2 regions of the Bacillus paramobilis genome follow, and region 2 is predicted to be linked to the other one. Evidence: predicted binding sites of a transcription regulator. Region 2 holds the regulator's gene; the other holds the start of a gene.
The links. The regulator Rex, encoded in region 2, represses fermentation and respiration genes when NADH is low (regulators of the CRP and FNR family bind a similar motif). The targets are predictions, from matches to a motif close to TTGTGAAATATTTCACAA.

Region 1 (7,642 bases), 2.3 Mb from region 2:
GTGAATGTCAACTAATTTTCAAAATTTTTCTAAAATCCGCTATTACCTATTGTTTACTGAAAACATTTTGAAAAACAATACTACTCAGTATCACCTATTACTTCTACATTGTATGACTGAGTAGTTGTAAATGTCAACTCGATTTTTATATTTTTCTAAAATCAACTATTACCTATTAGATACAGCCGGTTTCCTATTTGAAAAAATTTCGCCACATACCTATCCGGCCAAGAAAAGAAAATACCCCAAAACAAATATTCTACATTTTTGTTTTGGGGCGCTATAGGCTAACTCTTCTTCTTAATAAGACAGATCATCCTTTTGTTACGATAACATCATTTCCATATCTTCTGCTGCAGTTGTAATCAATTTCAAACCGAATGTTTCTTGTAATACATCAAGCACGCCAGGTGAAATAAATTCAGGCGCCTTTGGACCGATGCGAATATCTTGAATGCCAAGACTAAATAGTCCAAGTAAAATCGCAACCGCTTTTTGTTCAAACCATGATAGGACAATACTAACTGGTAGTTCGTTCACTTCACATTGGAAAGCATCTGCTAAAGCGGCTGCTATTTTCACTGTTGAAATTGAATTATTGCATTGCCCTAAGTCAATGTAACGCGGAATATCTGTACCAGGTACAACACCGTAATCCACATCATTAAAACGGAATTTCCCGCAAGAAGTCGTTAAAATAACTGTTTCTGGCGGAAGTGACGTTGCTAATTCACGATAATATTCTCCGCCTTTTCCTGGTGCATCACAACCTGCGATGACAAAGAAACGCTTAATCTTCCCTTCTTTTACTGCCTTAATAATTTCCGGAGCTAATGATAATACTGTATTATGATGAAACCCTGTTACTAACTGTTCATCCGACTCCATATGTACTTCTGGAAGTTCTAGCGCTTTTTGAATCAACGGCGTGAAATCATCACTTTCAATTTTTTGTACACCTTCTAAACCTGCAATATCATATGAAAAGAATCGATCAGAATATGATCCTTTAATTGGCATAACACAGTTCGTTGTCGCTAATATGGCACCTGTAAATTTTTCAAAAAGACGTCGTTGATCATACCATGCCTTACCGATGTTTCCTTTTAAATGCTTATATTTTTTCAGCTGCGGATACCCGTGTGCTGGTAACATTTCAGAATGCGTATAAATATTAATTTCTTTTCCTTCTGTTTGCTTTAATAATTCTTCTAACGCAAATAAATTATGACCAGTAACTACAATTGCTTTACCTTCTACATGGTTTTGTGTAATTTGAACAGGCTCTGGAACACCAAAGTGATTCGTATGCGCCTCATCTAACAACTCCATTACTCGTAAAGCTGATTTCCCTACTTTCATAGCCATATCAATATGTTCTTGTTCATTAAAGTTAGAATTTGTTAATGTCATGTACAATGCTTCTTGCGTTGTAGCATCTACAAATGCATCAGTATACCCTAGCTGAGCAGCATGCGTACGATAAGCAGCAATTCCTTTTAATCCAAACACAATCGTATCTTGTAAACTTGCTATTGTTTCATTTTTACCGCAAACACCCATCACTTTACATCCACCTGTTGGCGTTTGTTCACATTGATAACAAAACATTATCATCCCACCCTCTCCCAATCATTCCTTACAAATCAAGCATAATACCCATTAGGAAAAAAGGATGTGATATCAATCACAATACTAAGTATAAATTTGTGACAGTTCACATTGTTGACATAATATTTTTACTGTCTTCTGATATTAATACTTGCGCATGATCATTTAAAAGCAGTCAATCTCCAAATCTAATAAATATTATCGAGCTTAGAGAAACAATCAAAAGGACCAAGTCCCAGTTCAACTGTACGAATCTATTATGGGAAAAGAGGTAGCATTTTAGAAAAATATAAAGAGGTCACTCTTAAGGAAATGTATACGACAGATAACTTCAATATCAATTGGATAAATGATGAACGAGTACAGGTAGAAGTATTAGAGGAAAATGTAGTAACAGCTAGCATCATGATTGATTTATCAAAATGAATCTATTTTCACATGTTATAAATGTGTTCTATACGGCACACGAGAGATACATAGCATTTACAAATCAAAAGATTTATAGACATGATGAACCGCACCTTTCTTTACAATATATTTACACTATCTTTACATTGTTTACATTATTTATATGATATATTTATATAGAATCTACTTAAGAAATTTCATGTACATTGTTATCTTTATAATCTCTGATCTGATTGATAAGAGATTATGTTATATTTTCATACCAGAGGTGAATTAGGATGACTGAAACTTTAAAAACACTTATAATGCTTGATGCTACTTACGTTGTTATAGCAATTATGACGGTACTGGTATTTGTATACTTGGAATTAAAATCTCAGTAACGTATTCAGGCATAATTGATAGCTTCGCATTTAAATATAGTTAGAAGAAAGCGAGGAGAAAATTGTTTCTCCTCGCTTTTTTATTCCCATAATTTTTTATTTCAACAAATCCAATGTATGTAAAAGTAAATCTCTCTCCCCTACGCCCCCATGACCAGGCACTACTGAATTGATGTTTCCATATCGCTTCAGTACATTCTCAATCGATGTAGACCATTCATTTACGTAAGCATCAGCAACGTTTCCTAAATCTTTCGCGGACGCTGATTTCACTAAACAGCCTCCAGCTAAAATGTTGTATTGCGGTAACCATACGACAATATTATCTTCTGTATGTCCTTTCCCTGGATAGAACGTTTCTACTTTCATATTTCCAAACTTCAAATTTGTAATGGATTGTAAGTCTCCAAGCGGTTCTTCATATCCACTTTTCTTTGCTAGTTCTGCAGTTAGTGCTGTACTATGCGCCTTAATGCCTCTTTCTTTCAACGTTTTTATTCCGCCAATTCGATCAGCGTGTGCATGTGTAATAATGACATCCGTTACACACTTCTTAAATTTCTTTTCTACCATCTCTATTAATTCCTTCGTTAACTTATCATCCCAAGAAGAATCGACAAGTACTAACCCTTTAGAAGTAGTAAGAACTAGGCCGTTCGAAGGAACTGCTTCTCCGCTAAAATAACCTAACTCCGTATGAACCCATACATTTTTATTTAACTGAGAAATTGAAATAGTTCCAGTCTCATTTTTTATTACTTTTTGCTCTACCGTTCGTTCTGCTTGTACAGAAGAAATTGTACTAACAAATTGAGTTGTTCCTAGTAAACTAACACATACCCCTAATTTTAATAATGTATTGTTTTTCATTTTCTCCACCCTTTCTTTCAAATGAAATAGTTATTACCTATAATAGACAATTCATCTCAAATGTTTGTTCCATCTTTTCTTACATATTTTTCATACCCTTAATAAAAAGCGCACAAAATTTTGTGCGCTTTTTAACTTCCCTATTACCATTCACGTTTTTTATTAATCCTCATTTTTTCTTCAAATGCCTTCTCTAAATCAATTTCTAACTTGTTTGCTAAATCACATACATTCCAAATGACATCAAACATTTCTAAACCAATCTCTCTTTTCGAATCTTGTATTTTATCACGCTTTAATATCACTTCCGCTAATTCACCTAATTCCGCCATCGCATACATCGTACGCTCTTCAATTGTTGTATCTTGAAATCCTTTTTCTTTACTGAAATTTGATACATATCTCTGGAATTCCACAATATTCAATACTTAATCTCCCTTCATGATAAATACTCCGTTTTCTATTAAACTTATATTTTGTTAAATTATAACATTCATACTATAATTTATTTATAACTCTTTAACGGAGGTGTTTTCAATGACTCTCTTCGCTTCCCCATCATTATTCATACTAGCAATTATTTCATTTGCACTATCCTATTTCATCGGAGTTAAACAATACACTTGGCTCTTATCAGGATTCAATGAACGCCGTGTGCCAGATAAAGTTAAGTTATCAAAAATAGTTGGTCTTTATAATTTAACTGCCGGTGCTATTGCCACAATTGGTAGTGTCTTCACTACTCCTAATGTCAAAATCTTATTTCCTATCATTATAATTGGCCACGTTATAATCGCTGCTTATGTAAATACACGTATGGTGAAATGAAAAAGATCACCCAAATGGATGATCTTTTTTATAATTTATCGACATATTGCTTCGCTTCTAATAAGGAAAAACCAAAAGCCTCTCTTACTCTCTTAACTGCTGTAACTGTTTTTCCTTCTTCCATAAGCTGACGCAACTCTTTATTAATTTCAGGTTCTCTATCTACAATTCCCATTTCTTTCGAAATTAGCTGTAATCTATCTTCCATCCTCTTTAAACGGGCATCCGTTTTCTTTTCGATTCTATTTAATTTTTCAGCAATATAAATAAATCCAAAGACCGCTATCGGTATGATCATCCAAAATTCCATGACTATTCCTCCTCATTAGCTTTCATTTGTTTTATTTCACTAACTTATGTAAATTTTACCACATGACACATTTAATGTATAATAGTAATATACAACACTGTTGATAAAACCTTTTATTTTAGGGGGACACTTTATGAAAAGATTTTTTAAGACGTTACTACAATTTGTAGTTCTTTCAATTGCACTACATGTATTATTTGATATCGTTGGCTGGCTTGTTTTCAATGCGCCAATTCCAAACAAACAAAGTATTATTTCCTTACTAACAACCTCATGGATTATGTACATGTACCGAGATAAATTTTTTAAAACATTCACTTCGAATTAACTAAAAAAACTTCATCGATAAAAGATGAAGTTTTTTCTTTTTCTCTCATTCTCTCTATTCACTACTGTATAATAGAACTAATATTCTGTTTTTTAAGGAAGGGAGTCACTATGAACTTAATAAGTAATAATATATACGAGAAAATGAACCAATATTCTGTTGCAGGTTTCAGCCTTGCCGTTATACGTGATGGCACACTAGACGAAGCGATTGCCTTTGGAACGCTTGAATCTGGAACAACTAGAACTGTCACTACGGATTCCATATTCAATTCTTGCTCAATTAGTAAATTCTTCACTACAATGCTCGTACTCACGTTATCAGATCAAGAAATCGTGCATGTAGACGAAGACGTAAATGCTAAACTCACATCTTGGAACATACCTACCAACCTATTTACCTCACAGAAAAAAGTCACGTTGCGAAATTTATTAAGTCACCAATCTGGAATTATTGATCCTCCTAATAGTTTTGAACATTATACATTTGCACAAGGGCGACCAAACTTGTCTGAACTCCTTGCTGGTAAAACAGCATATTGCTCCATACCTATTGAAGTGACTTATAAACCAGAAAGTGAATTTCACTACTCTGATGCAAACTTTTGCATTATTGAACTACTACTTGAAGATATAACTAGAAAACCATTCAACCTTTTACTTGAAGAATATATCTTTCAGCCACTGCAGCTGAAGAATAGTAGAGTATTCTCTACTGAAGATATAAATAAAATGGAGGCCTTTGCTTGTGGGCATAATAAGGATGGGATTGTCACAGATGAAAAATATCCATTTTATCCATTCGCAGCCGCTTCAGGTATTTGGACCACACCAACAGACCTATCAACTTTAGTAATTGAAATCATTCATTCCTTACAAGGAAAGGGCAGACTAAAACTTTCTCAAAAATTAGTACAAGATATGATTTCTCCTCAAGGTTGCTCAAAATGGACTGGATTAGGTGTTTTTCTAGATGATTCTAACGAAGACTTACAAGTGTATTCACTTGGATGGGGCGTGGGATTTCAATGTATGATGGTATGCTATCCATACCGAGGTAATGGTGCTGTTATTATGACTAACGCTGACTTAGGTGTTCATCAAATGGAAGGGATTATTGGTGAAGTGTTAAAAACATTATCCTTATAATGAAAATAAAGAAGCTGTTCCTTCCAGCTTCTTTATTTATATTACATTTTTCGCAACAATTTTTATATGTTCTGGCGCAATAATCTCCGTTATACTTTCTTGGAAATCTTCCTGCAACATTTCTTCAATATGTTCTAACTGCACTTCAACATGTGTGCATTCTAAATTATGTATATTTAATAATGCATAATGATCTTTTTTCTTAATTACTAAATATTGATTTTCCTCTGTTACAAGTACAGAACCTAATCGTACTCCTAGTAGGCGTTGATCATCAAACTTCACAACCATTTCCCCCTTCCTTAATCAAAAACGCGATCTATATGTAATAAAATAATATTTTAGGTAATCTATTCTTAATAAACTATATCATAATTTGTTAAAATATAAATATCATATTTCTTTTTACTAAATGCCCCTATTCTTTTATATATTTCGATACAAAAAACTTTCTCAACACGAAATTAGAATTTTCAGTTTTTATTCTTATGAAAATCTATTATAATAAAGTTAATAAATGTTTGACCTCTCCTAATTCATGTACATATGGATGATCAGTAGCTGCTGTTGCTACTGATCTATTTTTTTGCCCCATATCGCCAAGCCATTAACTCAACAGTCCAATCTAATAAAGGGTTGCTTAGTATAAGCCTAAACCCTCTCCTCATAAAATATAATTCTATTTAAAAATGGATCAATCACAGTTAATTCCATAGTATCCCACGGTGTTCTCTCTATATCGGGTTTTGCATAAGCATATCCTTTATTCAATAATATAGAATGATAATCCTCTACATTATCTATTTTCACCCTAATCGCACCACCTGGCGAAGCATCCCCATGATGTTCTGATAAATGTATTACAGCATCGTGTAACGAAATTCGCATATATAATGGCATATGTTCCTCATACCGATGTTCCCAATCCATTTTAAATCCTAAAAAATCTAAATAAAACAGCTTTGCTTTTTCAACATCAAAAATTCTAAATATAGGTGTAATCATTTATAATCTCCTCCTATTTATAAACATCTGCCGCCAATTCCCTCAAAACATCCACGTTTACTACTTCAAAACAACCATTGTTCTTTTTTATAATCTCTTTATCACAAAAAATATTTAATGTACGTAATAGGTGCCGATAACTCGTTCCTAATAATTCAGCTGTTTCCGTTAAATTCCCACTAAATACAATTCGATTTCCGTGCTGCACCGCTCGTTCCCCTGCTGCTAACATGTAACTCGCAAGTCTATTTTCAAGTGGATATAGTAAATTAATTGTACTATTTTTTGAAAGTCGATTTAATTTATGTGCTAATGATCCGCAAATACATCGTAAAAATTTCGCATCATGAAATAGTTGAGTTCTCACTTTTCCTAAAGGTAAAGCAACACAATATGAATCTGCCATCACTTGTACGTTTGAAGCCGTCTTTTGAGAATGAATTAACTCCACATCTCCTAACAGCTGCAAGCTATCATAAAAACATAACAATACAGATTTCCCGTTACTTAATGTATTAAACGCTTTCGCTTTTCCTTCAACGAAGAAAAATAAATAATCTATTTCTTCATTTTCTCTACAAATAAACTCATTCTTTTTAAAAAATATGAGTTCCATATACGATTTCATATCATTACTAAAAAATGAATCAATATTATTTTGTTTCATATAATTTGCTAATTTAATTGAATTACATACTTTCTTCATAGTTCCTCCGCCTTTACAACTCATCCCCATTGTAATCAAAATTTT
Region 2 (7,642 bases):
CTGACATTAATGTTCCAGCAATTGCTGTTTGCCACGGAATACCCATCGTTAACACTGCCGTATAAGCAAAGAACGCGTTAATTCCCATACCCGGTGCCAAAGCAATCGGATACTTCGCGAAGATCCCCATAATTAACGAACCAATCGCCGCTGCTAATGCTGTAGCAACGAATACTGCACCTGGATCCATTCCTGTACCTGCCGGTAACCCTTTAACATTTCCAAGTGACAGCGTAGCAGGATTGACAAATAGTACATAAGCCATAGATAAAAATGTCGTTAAACCCGCTATGAACTCTGTTTTATAATTTGTTCCGAGTTCATCAAACTGAAAATAGCGTTTCATCTTACGTTTCCCCCGTTATATGATTACTCGCCGTAATCTGCCTAGCCCTCTTTTATCTATTAAAAATAAAAAAGGCTTCCATTGCATATACATGGAAGCGTTCTATGAATAAAGATAAGATTCCCCTCACCTTTATAAAAACGCCTCGTAGTCAAGCCATTTACGGTAGCTAGGTAGAAACTTTCGGGCCATATCCCCGATATTATACGACGGCATAATATTCACTTTTCGTTTGAATTACATACTCATATTAACTCTTGAAAGTATTTTTGTCAATTTAAAAACGAACATTTTTATAAACTTTTATATTTTCGTTCGTATTATACTTGGAAATAAAAAAAGATCCATCTATGCATGAGCGATAGATGGATCTTTTTATAATACTATTCCCACTCAATAGTTGCTGGTGGCTTACTCGTTACATCATACACGATACGGTTAACGTGTTTTACTTCGTTTACGATACGTACAGAGATTTTCTCTAATACGTCCCAAGGGATACGTGCCCAGTCAGCTGTCATACCGTCGATAGATGTTACTGCACGGATACCTACTGTGTAATCGTAAGTACGCTCATCACCCATAACACCTACGCTACGCATACCAGGAAGGGCAGTGAAGTATTGCCAAATTTCACGGTCTAAGCCCGCTTTAATAATTTCTTCACGTAAAATCGCATCAGATTCACGAACAATTTCTAATTTCTCTTCTGTGATTTCACCTAATACACGAATACCAAGACCAGGACCTGGGAATGGTTGACGCCATACGATTTCATCAGGAATTCCTAGTTCTGATCCTAATACACGTACTTCATCTTTAAATAACGTGTTTAAAGGCTCAATTAATTTGAACTGCATGTCTTCTGGAAGTCCACCAACGTTATGGTGAGATTTAATTGTTTGTGCAGTTGCTGTACCACTTTCAACGATGTCTGTGTAAAGTGTACCTTGTGCTAGGAAGTCCATACCTTGTAATTTAGAAGCTTCATCATCAAATACGTAAATGAATTCATTACCGATGATTTTACGTTTTTGTTCTGGATCTTCTACACCTTTTAACTTGTTCATGAAACGTTCTTGTGCATCCACTTTAATAACGTTCATGTGGAAGCCTTCGCTGAATGTTTTCATAACGCCTTCTGCTTCACCTTTACGAAGTAAGCCGTGGTCAACGAAAATACATGTTAATTGGTCGCCGATTGCTTTATGAATTAACACTGCTACAACAGAAGAGTCTACACCGCCGCTAAGTGCGCATAGTACTTTTTTGTCTCCAACAGTTTCACGAATTTTCTCTAATTCTACTTCGATAAAGTTCTCCATGTTCCATCCTTCAGAACAACCACATGCGCCGAATACGAAGTTTTTAATTAAATCGTTACCGTGCTCAGAGTGACGTACTTCTGGGTGGAATTGTACACCGTATAAGTTTTGCTCTTCATTGCTCATACCAGCAATTGGACAAGACTCACTTGTTGCGTCTACTACGAATCCTTCAGGTAAACCAGTTACTAAGTCACCATGACTCATCCATACAACCTGCTCTTCTGGAAGGTTCGTATATAATTTTGATTCGTTCTCTACTTTAAGAACAGCTTTTCCATACTCACGGTGGTTTGCACGTTCTACTTTACCACCGAAGTGTTGTGTCATAAGCTGCATACCGTAACAAATACCGAAGATCGGTAATCCTAGTTCAAAGATTTTTTCATCACAATGTAATGCGCCTTCACCGTATACACTATTTGGTCCACCAGAGAAGATAATCCCTTTTGGATTCATTGCTTTAATTTCTTCTGCAGTAATTGTATGTGGATGAAGTTCACTGTATACACCGAACTCACGAATTCGACGTGCTATTAACTGATTGTACTGACTCCCAAAATCTAAAACGATAATTGTATCATGCTGCTTCTTCAAAATAATCACCCCAACGTTAGTTCTCGTATATAAATATTTTCACCAATTTGGCAAAAAGCATTACTAATATAATAAAAAAAGCCAGTCCTCCGCCTCTAGTCTCATAACAAAGAAAAGGCAGGGGTCTGGCTTTATAAAGAAAGATAGTCTTCCGCTCTTTATAAATATAAGACGCACTGCCTTCATAGTCAGGTTGTTTACGGTAACCCGGTAGAGACTCTCAAACCATATCATCGAGGATATATGAAGGATTGTTTTATATTATCTTCCTAGATTCTAACAATGAAGTATCGATATGGTCAAGAGAGAAAGCGACAAAATTCTACAGAAATTCATTTCCTTTTCTAAAAAACATAAAAAAACATCCATTTCTATATAGAAATGGATGTTTTTCGAGCAAACGGAATTACATCATTCCGCCCATACCGCCCATGCCCATGCCGCCCATGTCAGGCATTGCTGGTGCATTTGGTTCTGGTTTGTCAGCTACTACAGCTTCAGTTGTTAAGAACATAGCTGCAACAGATGCTGCGTTTTGAAGTGCAGAGCGAGTTACTTTAGCTGGATCTACGATACCAGTTTCAAGCATGTTAACCCATTCGCCAGTAGCTGCGTTGAAACCAACGCCTACTTTTTCGCCTTTTAGACGCTCTACAACTACAGATCCTTCTAGACCAGCGTTGATTGCGATTTGACGAACTGGCTCTTCTAGTGCGCGAAGTACGATGTTGATACCTGTTGCTTCATCGCCTTCAGCTACGATAGAAGCTACTTTCGTGTATACGTTCATAAGTGAAGTACCACCACCTGCAACGATACCTTCTTCTACTGCTGCACGAGTTGAGTTAAGTGCATCTTCAATGCGAAGTTTGCGCTCTTTTAACTCAGTTTCAGTTGCTGCACCTACTTTAATTACTGCTACGCCACCTGCAAGTTTTGCAAGACGCTCTTGTAATTTTTCACGATCGAATTCAGAAGTAGTTTCTTCTAATTGCGCGCGGATTTGACCGATGCGAGCTTCGATTTGTTGTGAATTTCCGATACCTTCAACTACAGTTGTGTTTTCTTTCGTTACAACAACTTTACCAGCGCGTCCTAAAGATTCAATTGTAGCAGATTTTAAATCACGACCTAATTCTTCAGTGATTACTTCGCCACCAGTTAAGATTGCGATATCTTCTAGCATTGCTTTACGACGGTCACCAAATCCAGGAGCTTTAACAGCTACTACATTGAATGTACCACGAAGTTTGTTCACTACTAATGTAGCTAAAGCTTCGCCTTCTACGTCTTCAGCGATGATAAGAAGTGGTTTACCTTGTTGTACCACTTGCTCTAATACTGGTAAGATTTCTTGGATGTTAGAAATCTTCTTATCAGTAATTAAGATGTATGGGTTATCAAGAACTGCTTCCATTTTGTCAGAATCAGTAATCATGTAAGGAGATGCATATCCACGATCAAATTGCATACCTTCTACTACGTCTAATTCTGTTGTAAATCCTTTAGATTCTTCTAAAGTAATAACGCCGTCGTTACCAACGCGCTCCATTGCTTCAGCGATTAATTGACCTACTTCTTCGTCAGCTGCAGAAATAGCAGCTACTTGTGCGATAGAAGATTTACCTTCAATTGGTTTAGAAATCTCTTTTAATTCTGCAATTGCAGCAGTAACAGCTTTTTCGATACCTTTACGAAGACCCATTGGGTTCGCACCAGCTGTTACGTTTTTAAGACCTTCACGAATCATAGCTTGTGCTAATACAGTTGCAGTTGTTGTTCCGTCACCAGCTACATCATTTGTTTTGCTAGCAACTTCTGCTACTAATTTTGCACCCATGTTTTCGAATGCATCTTCTAATTCGATTTCTTTTGCGATTGTTACACCGTCATTTGTAATAAGTGGTGAACCGAATTTTTTCTCAAGTACAACGTTACGACCTTTTGGTCCAAGCGTTACTTTTACTGCGTTTGCAAGAGTGTCGACACCGCGAAGCATCGAACGACGTGCTTCTTCACTAAATTTAATATCTTTTGCCATAATAATTGACCCCCTTGGATTTTTTAAGATTTATATAATTAACCGATAACTGCTAAAATGTCACTTTCACGTAAAATCAAGTAGTCAGTACCTTCGTATTTCACTTCAGTACCTGCATATTTTGAGAAGATGATAAGATCACCTGCTGCTACCTCTAAAGCAACACGCTCACCATTTTCAAGCACTCGACCAGTACCTACTGCAATAACTTTACCCTCTTGTGGTTTTTCTTTTGCAGTGTCTGGTAATACAATACCACTTGCTGTTTTTTCTTCTGCTTGAACAAGCTCAATTACAACGCGATCACCTAATGGCTTTAGCATGAACAATAACCTCCTCATTTTGTTATGTAAATTTTATTTATTAGCACTCAAGTCACCCGAGTGCTAACACACTTATAATAATAAATAATCTCAATTTCTTTTGCAAGTAAAAAAATCATAATTTTTTCGCAAATTCAGCTATACACTTTTTCTATATAGAGTCCCTCTTCTTCTACCTTTACTATATGAATCGTTGTTTCCACTACTCGTATGTTACAATATGAAAGGACACCCTAAGTTGTTTTCGCTATACACACAACTTTCTCCTGTCTTCTATTATAATTTCAAATACGGATTTACGAAAAAAACATAATTTAAGCGAGGTTTATATCGTAGGTAGCATATTTACATGTTATCCTACCTTATCTCATACACTAGAGTTAGAAAGGATGGTTAAACCATTTGAAAAAACAATATTGGTGGATTATCGTTACATACATTTTAATGCAGTTATCATCCATTGCTGGATTACCACTTCTGCTGAAAACTGGACTTTATGATAACAGGGGCTTTACTAGAGAAGAGAAATTTCAACTCATAACTGGCCACTGGGCAATCATTAGCTTCTTTATTGCATTATGTATCGTACTTTGGTTACTTAGAACAGATATTCGCGACAGACGTTTAGATACAACGCGTTCTACTATTCCAGCTACGATTGGTTGGATTTTTATCGGCTTCTTCTTAGCATTTTTCTCGCAAAGTATTGCCGGCATGATAGAAATGCGTTTATTAGGAATTAAACCTGGATCAGAAAATACAGCGAGACTTATGGATATTGCTAGGACGACACCTTGGTTCCTTATCGTCATATCTATAATAGGACCTATCTTGGAAGAAATCGTATTTAGAAAAATTTTATTTGGTACACTTTATAAGAAGTTTAACTTCTTTATTGCTGCTATCATTAGTTCTCTCGTATTCGCAGCAATTCATTTTGATTTTACTCACCTATTGGTATACACTTCTATGGGGCTCGTATTCGCCTTTTTATATGTAAAAACGAAGCGTATTATCGTCCCTATCGCAGCTCATGTTGCTATGAATACATTAGTTGCAGTTGCTCAAGTTTTAATGAGCAATGAACAAATTCAAGAAATGATTAAAGAAGCTGAAAAAATGCAAGGCTTTATCGGAGGATTTTTAGTATGAGAAACTCACCATTGTTCATGGCTGCATTGTACTTCCTTCTAGGGTGTATCTTTACACGCTTCGCCATTACGAACGTAACAGATACAATCTGGAATATGTGGACAATACTATTTGCAGTTATGGCAACAATTGATTTTAATTTGGCACTTCGCCTTATCTTAGTTAAATTCACAAAGAAAAAACAATAATAAAACGCAGAGGTCGCTTCCTCTGCGTTTTATTGTGGATAATTCTTTAAAAAGTAAACAAGTGTTTGTAACTCTACCGCTAAATCAATATGATGAATTCTTATATTGTCTGACACATTTAAGCGTGCTGGTGTGAAATTTAAAATACCATGCACATTCGTTTCTGCCAATCTATCTGCTACAGGTTGTGCTACTGTAGCGGGTACTGTTAATATTGCCACTTGTATATCAGTTGATAAACGTTCTTCTAATTCATCTAAATGATATACAGGAATGCCCCCGATTTCTGTTCCGACTTTCTCTTCACTAACGTCAAACGCCATTTCAATTTTTGTATTATTGTTTTTCGTGAAATTATAATGTAAGAAAGCGGTCCCTAAATTACCTACTCCAATAAGTGCTACACGTGTTATATCATCTTGGTCGAGTGTTTCACGGAAAAATGATAATAAATAATTTACGTTATATCCATAACCTTTTTTCCCTAACGCTCCAAAATATGAGAAATCTCTTCGAATCGTTGCGGAATCAACCTTTACCGCTTCACTCAATTCGGCTGATGAAACACGTTGCTTACCAGAAAGAGATAAGTTTTGGATAAATCGATAGTATAGAGGCAATCGTTTGGCAGTGGCCTGTGGAATTTTTTGCTGATCCATATAACCTCTCCTCTCTTCCTATCTTTATTCATATACTTGAATCAAATACAGAAGTTTAGCACTCATGAATTTCCCTGTATAATAAAGAGAAGAAGTATTCTCTCTTTATTTTAAACTATACACTATTTTTAGTATGATTGAGAAATATAAACATGGCAAAGTTAAGAAATTATTTGAGGTGAAAACATTGATTTTATTACAAGTAAACGCGCTTTCGAAATTATACGGTGCAGAAACGATTCTTGCAAACATAAAATTGGAAGTTCAAACGAAAGATCGTATCGCATTAGTCGGACGAAATGGAGCCGGTAAATCTACGTTATTAAAAATAATAGCTGGTGAGCTATCTCATGATGGCGGCGAAATTATAAAACCAAAAGATGTCTCAATCGGGTACTTAGCTCAAAATACCGGGTTAGAAACGTCTTTAACAATTTGGGATGAAATGTTAACCGTCTTTACACACCTGCAGCAAATGGAGACAAAGCTTCGAAGGCTAGAGCAAGAAATGGGCAAAGAAGAAAACTTTTCAAACGAGGCTACATATGAAAGATTATTAGCTGACTATGACCAATTACAATTAAATTATAAAGATCAAGGTGGCTATCAGTACGAAGCAGATATTCGTTCAATTTTAAGTGGGCTTGGCTTCCCAGTTGAAACGCACCAGACGACGATTTCTACATTAAGCGGTGGACAAAAAACACGCTTAGCTCTCGGTAAATTATTATTAACGAAACCGGACCTACTTATTTTGGACGAGCCTACAAACCATTTAGACATCGAAACATTAACATGGCTTGAACAATATTTACAAGGCTATCCTGGCGCAATACTAATCGTTTCCCATGACCGTTATTTCTTAGATAAACTCGTTACACAAGTATATGAAATTTCGAATAAAGAAAGCAGACGATTTGTTGGTAACTACAGTAAATATTTAGACTTAAAATCAGCGCTATACGAGCAAGAAATGAAACGTTATGAAAAACAACAAGATGAAATCGCTAA

Region 1: the regulator Rex is predicted to act here: its motif matches at 1,676-1,693, upstream of hcp (hydroxylamine reductase).

Annotation. Positions count from the first base shown of each region.
Region 1 is NZ_CP151108.1:2,021,052-2,028,693, reverse strand. Features, by position in the region: gene hcp (hydroxylamine reductase) at 325-1,611, opposite strand; partial or broken gene AABL52_RS10430 (hypothetical protein) at 1,773-2,037, shown strand; gene bla2 (BcII family subclass B1 metallo-beta-lactamase) at 2,499-3,272, opposite strand; gene AABL52_RS10420 (MazG nucleotide pyrophosphohydrolase domain-containing protein) at 3,416-3,697, opposite strand; gene AABL52_RS10415 (DUF3784 domain-containing protein) at 3,810-4,100, shown strand; gene AABL52_RS10410 (hypothetical protein) at 4,129-4,410, opposite strand; gene AABL52_RS10405 (hypothetical protein) at 4,544-4,738, shown strand; gene AABL52_RS10400 (serine hydrolase domain-containing protein) at 4,849-5,886, shown strand; gene AABL52_RS10395 (hypothetical protein) at 5,923-6,171, opposite strand; gene AABL52_RS10390 (glyoxalase superfamily protein) at 6,538-6,891, opposite strand; gene yeiL (transcriptional regulator YeiL) at 6,905-7,597, opposite strand.
Region 2 is NZ_CP151108.1:5,018,592-5,026,233, forward strand. Features, by position in the region: gene AABL52_RS25535 (NCS2 family permease) at 1-346, opposite strand, end outside; purine riboswitch at 475-576, opposite strand; gene guaA (glutamine-hydrolyzing GMP synthase) at 730-2,268, opposite strand; purine riboswitch at 2,434-2,535, opposite strand; gene groL (chaperonin GroEL) at 2,675-4,309, opposite strand; gene groES (co-chaperone GroES) at 4,348-4,632, opposite strand; gene AABL52_RS25555 (CPBP family intramembrane glutamic endopeptidase) at 5,035-5,784, shown strand; gene AABL52_RS25560 (YdiK family protein) at 5,781-5,972, shown strand; gene AABL52_RS25565 (redox-sensing transcriptional repressor Rex) at 6,002-6,631, opposite strand; gene AABL52_RS25570 (ABC-F family ATP-binding cassette domain-containing protein) at 6,819-7,642, shown strand, end outside.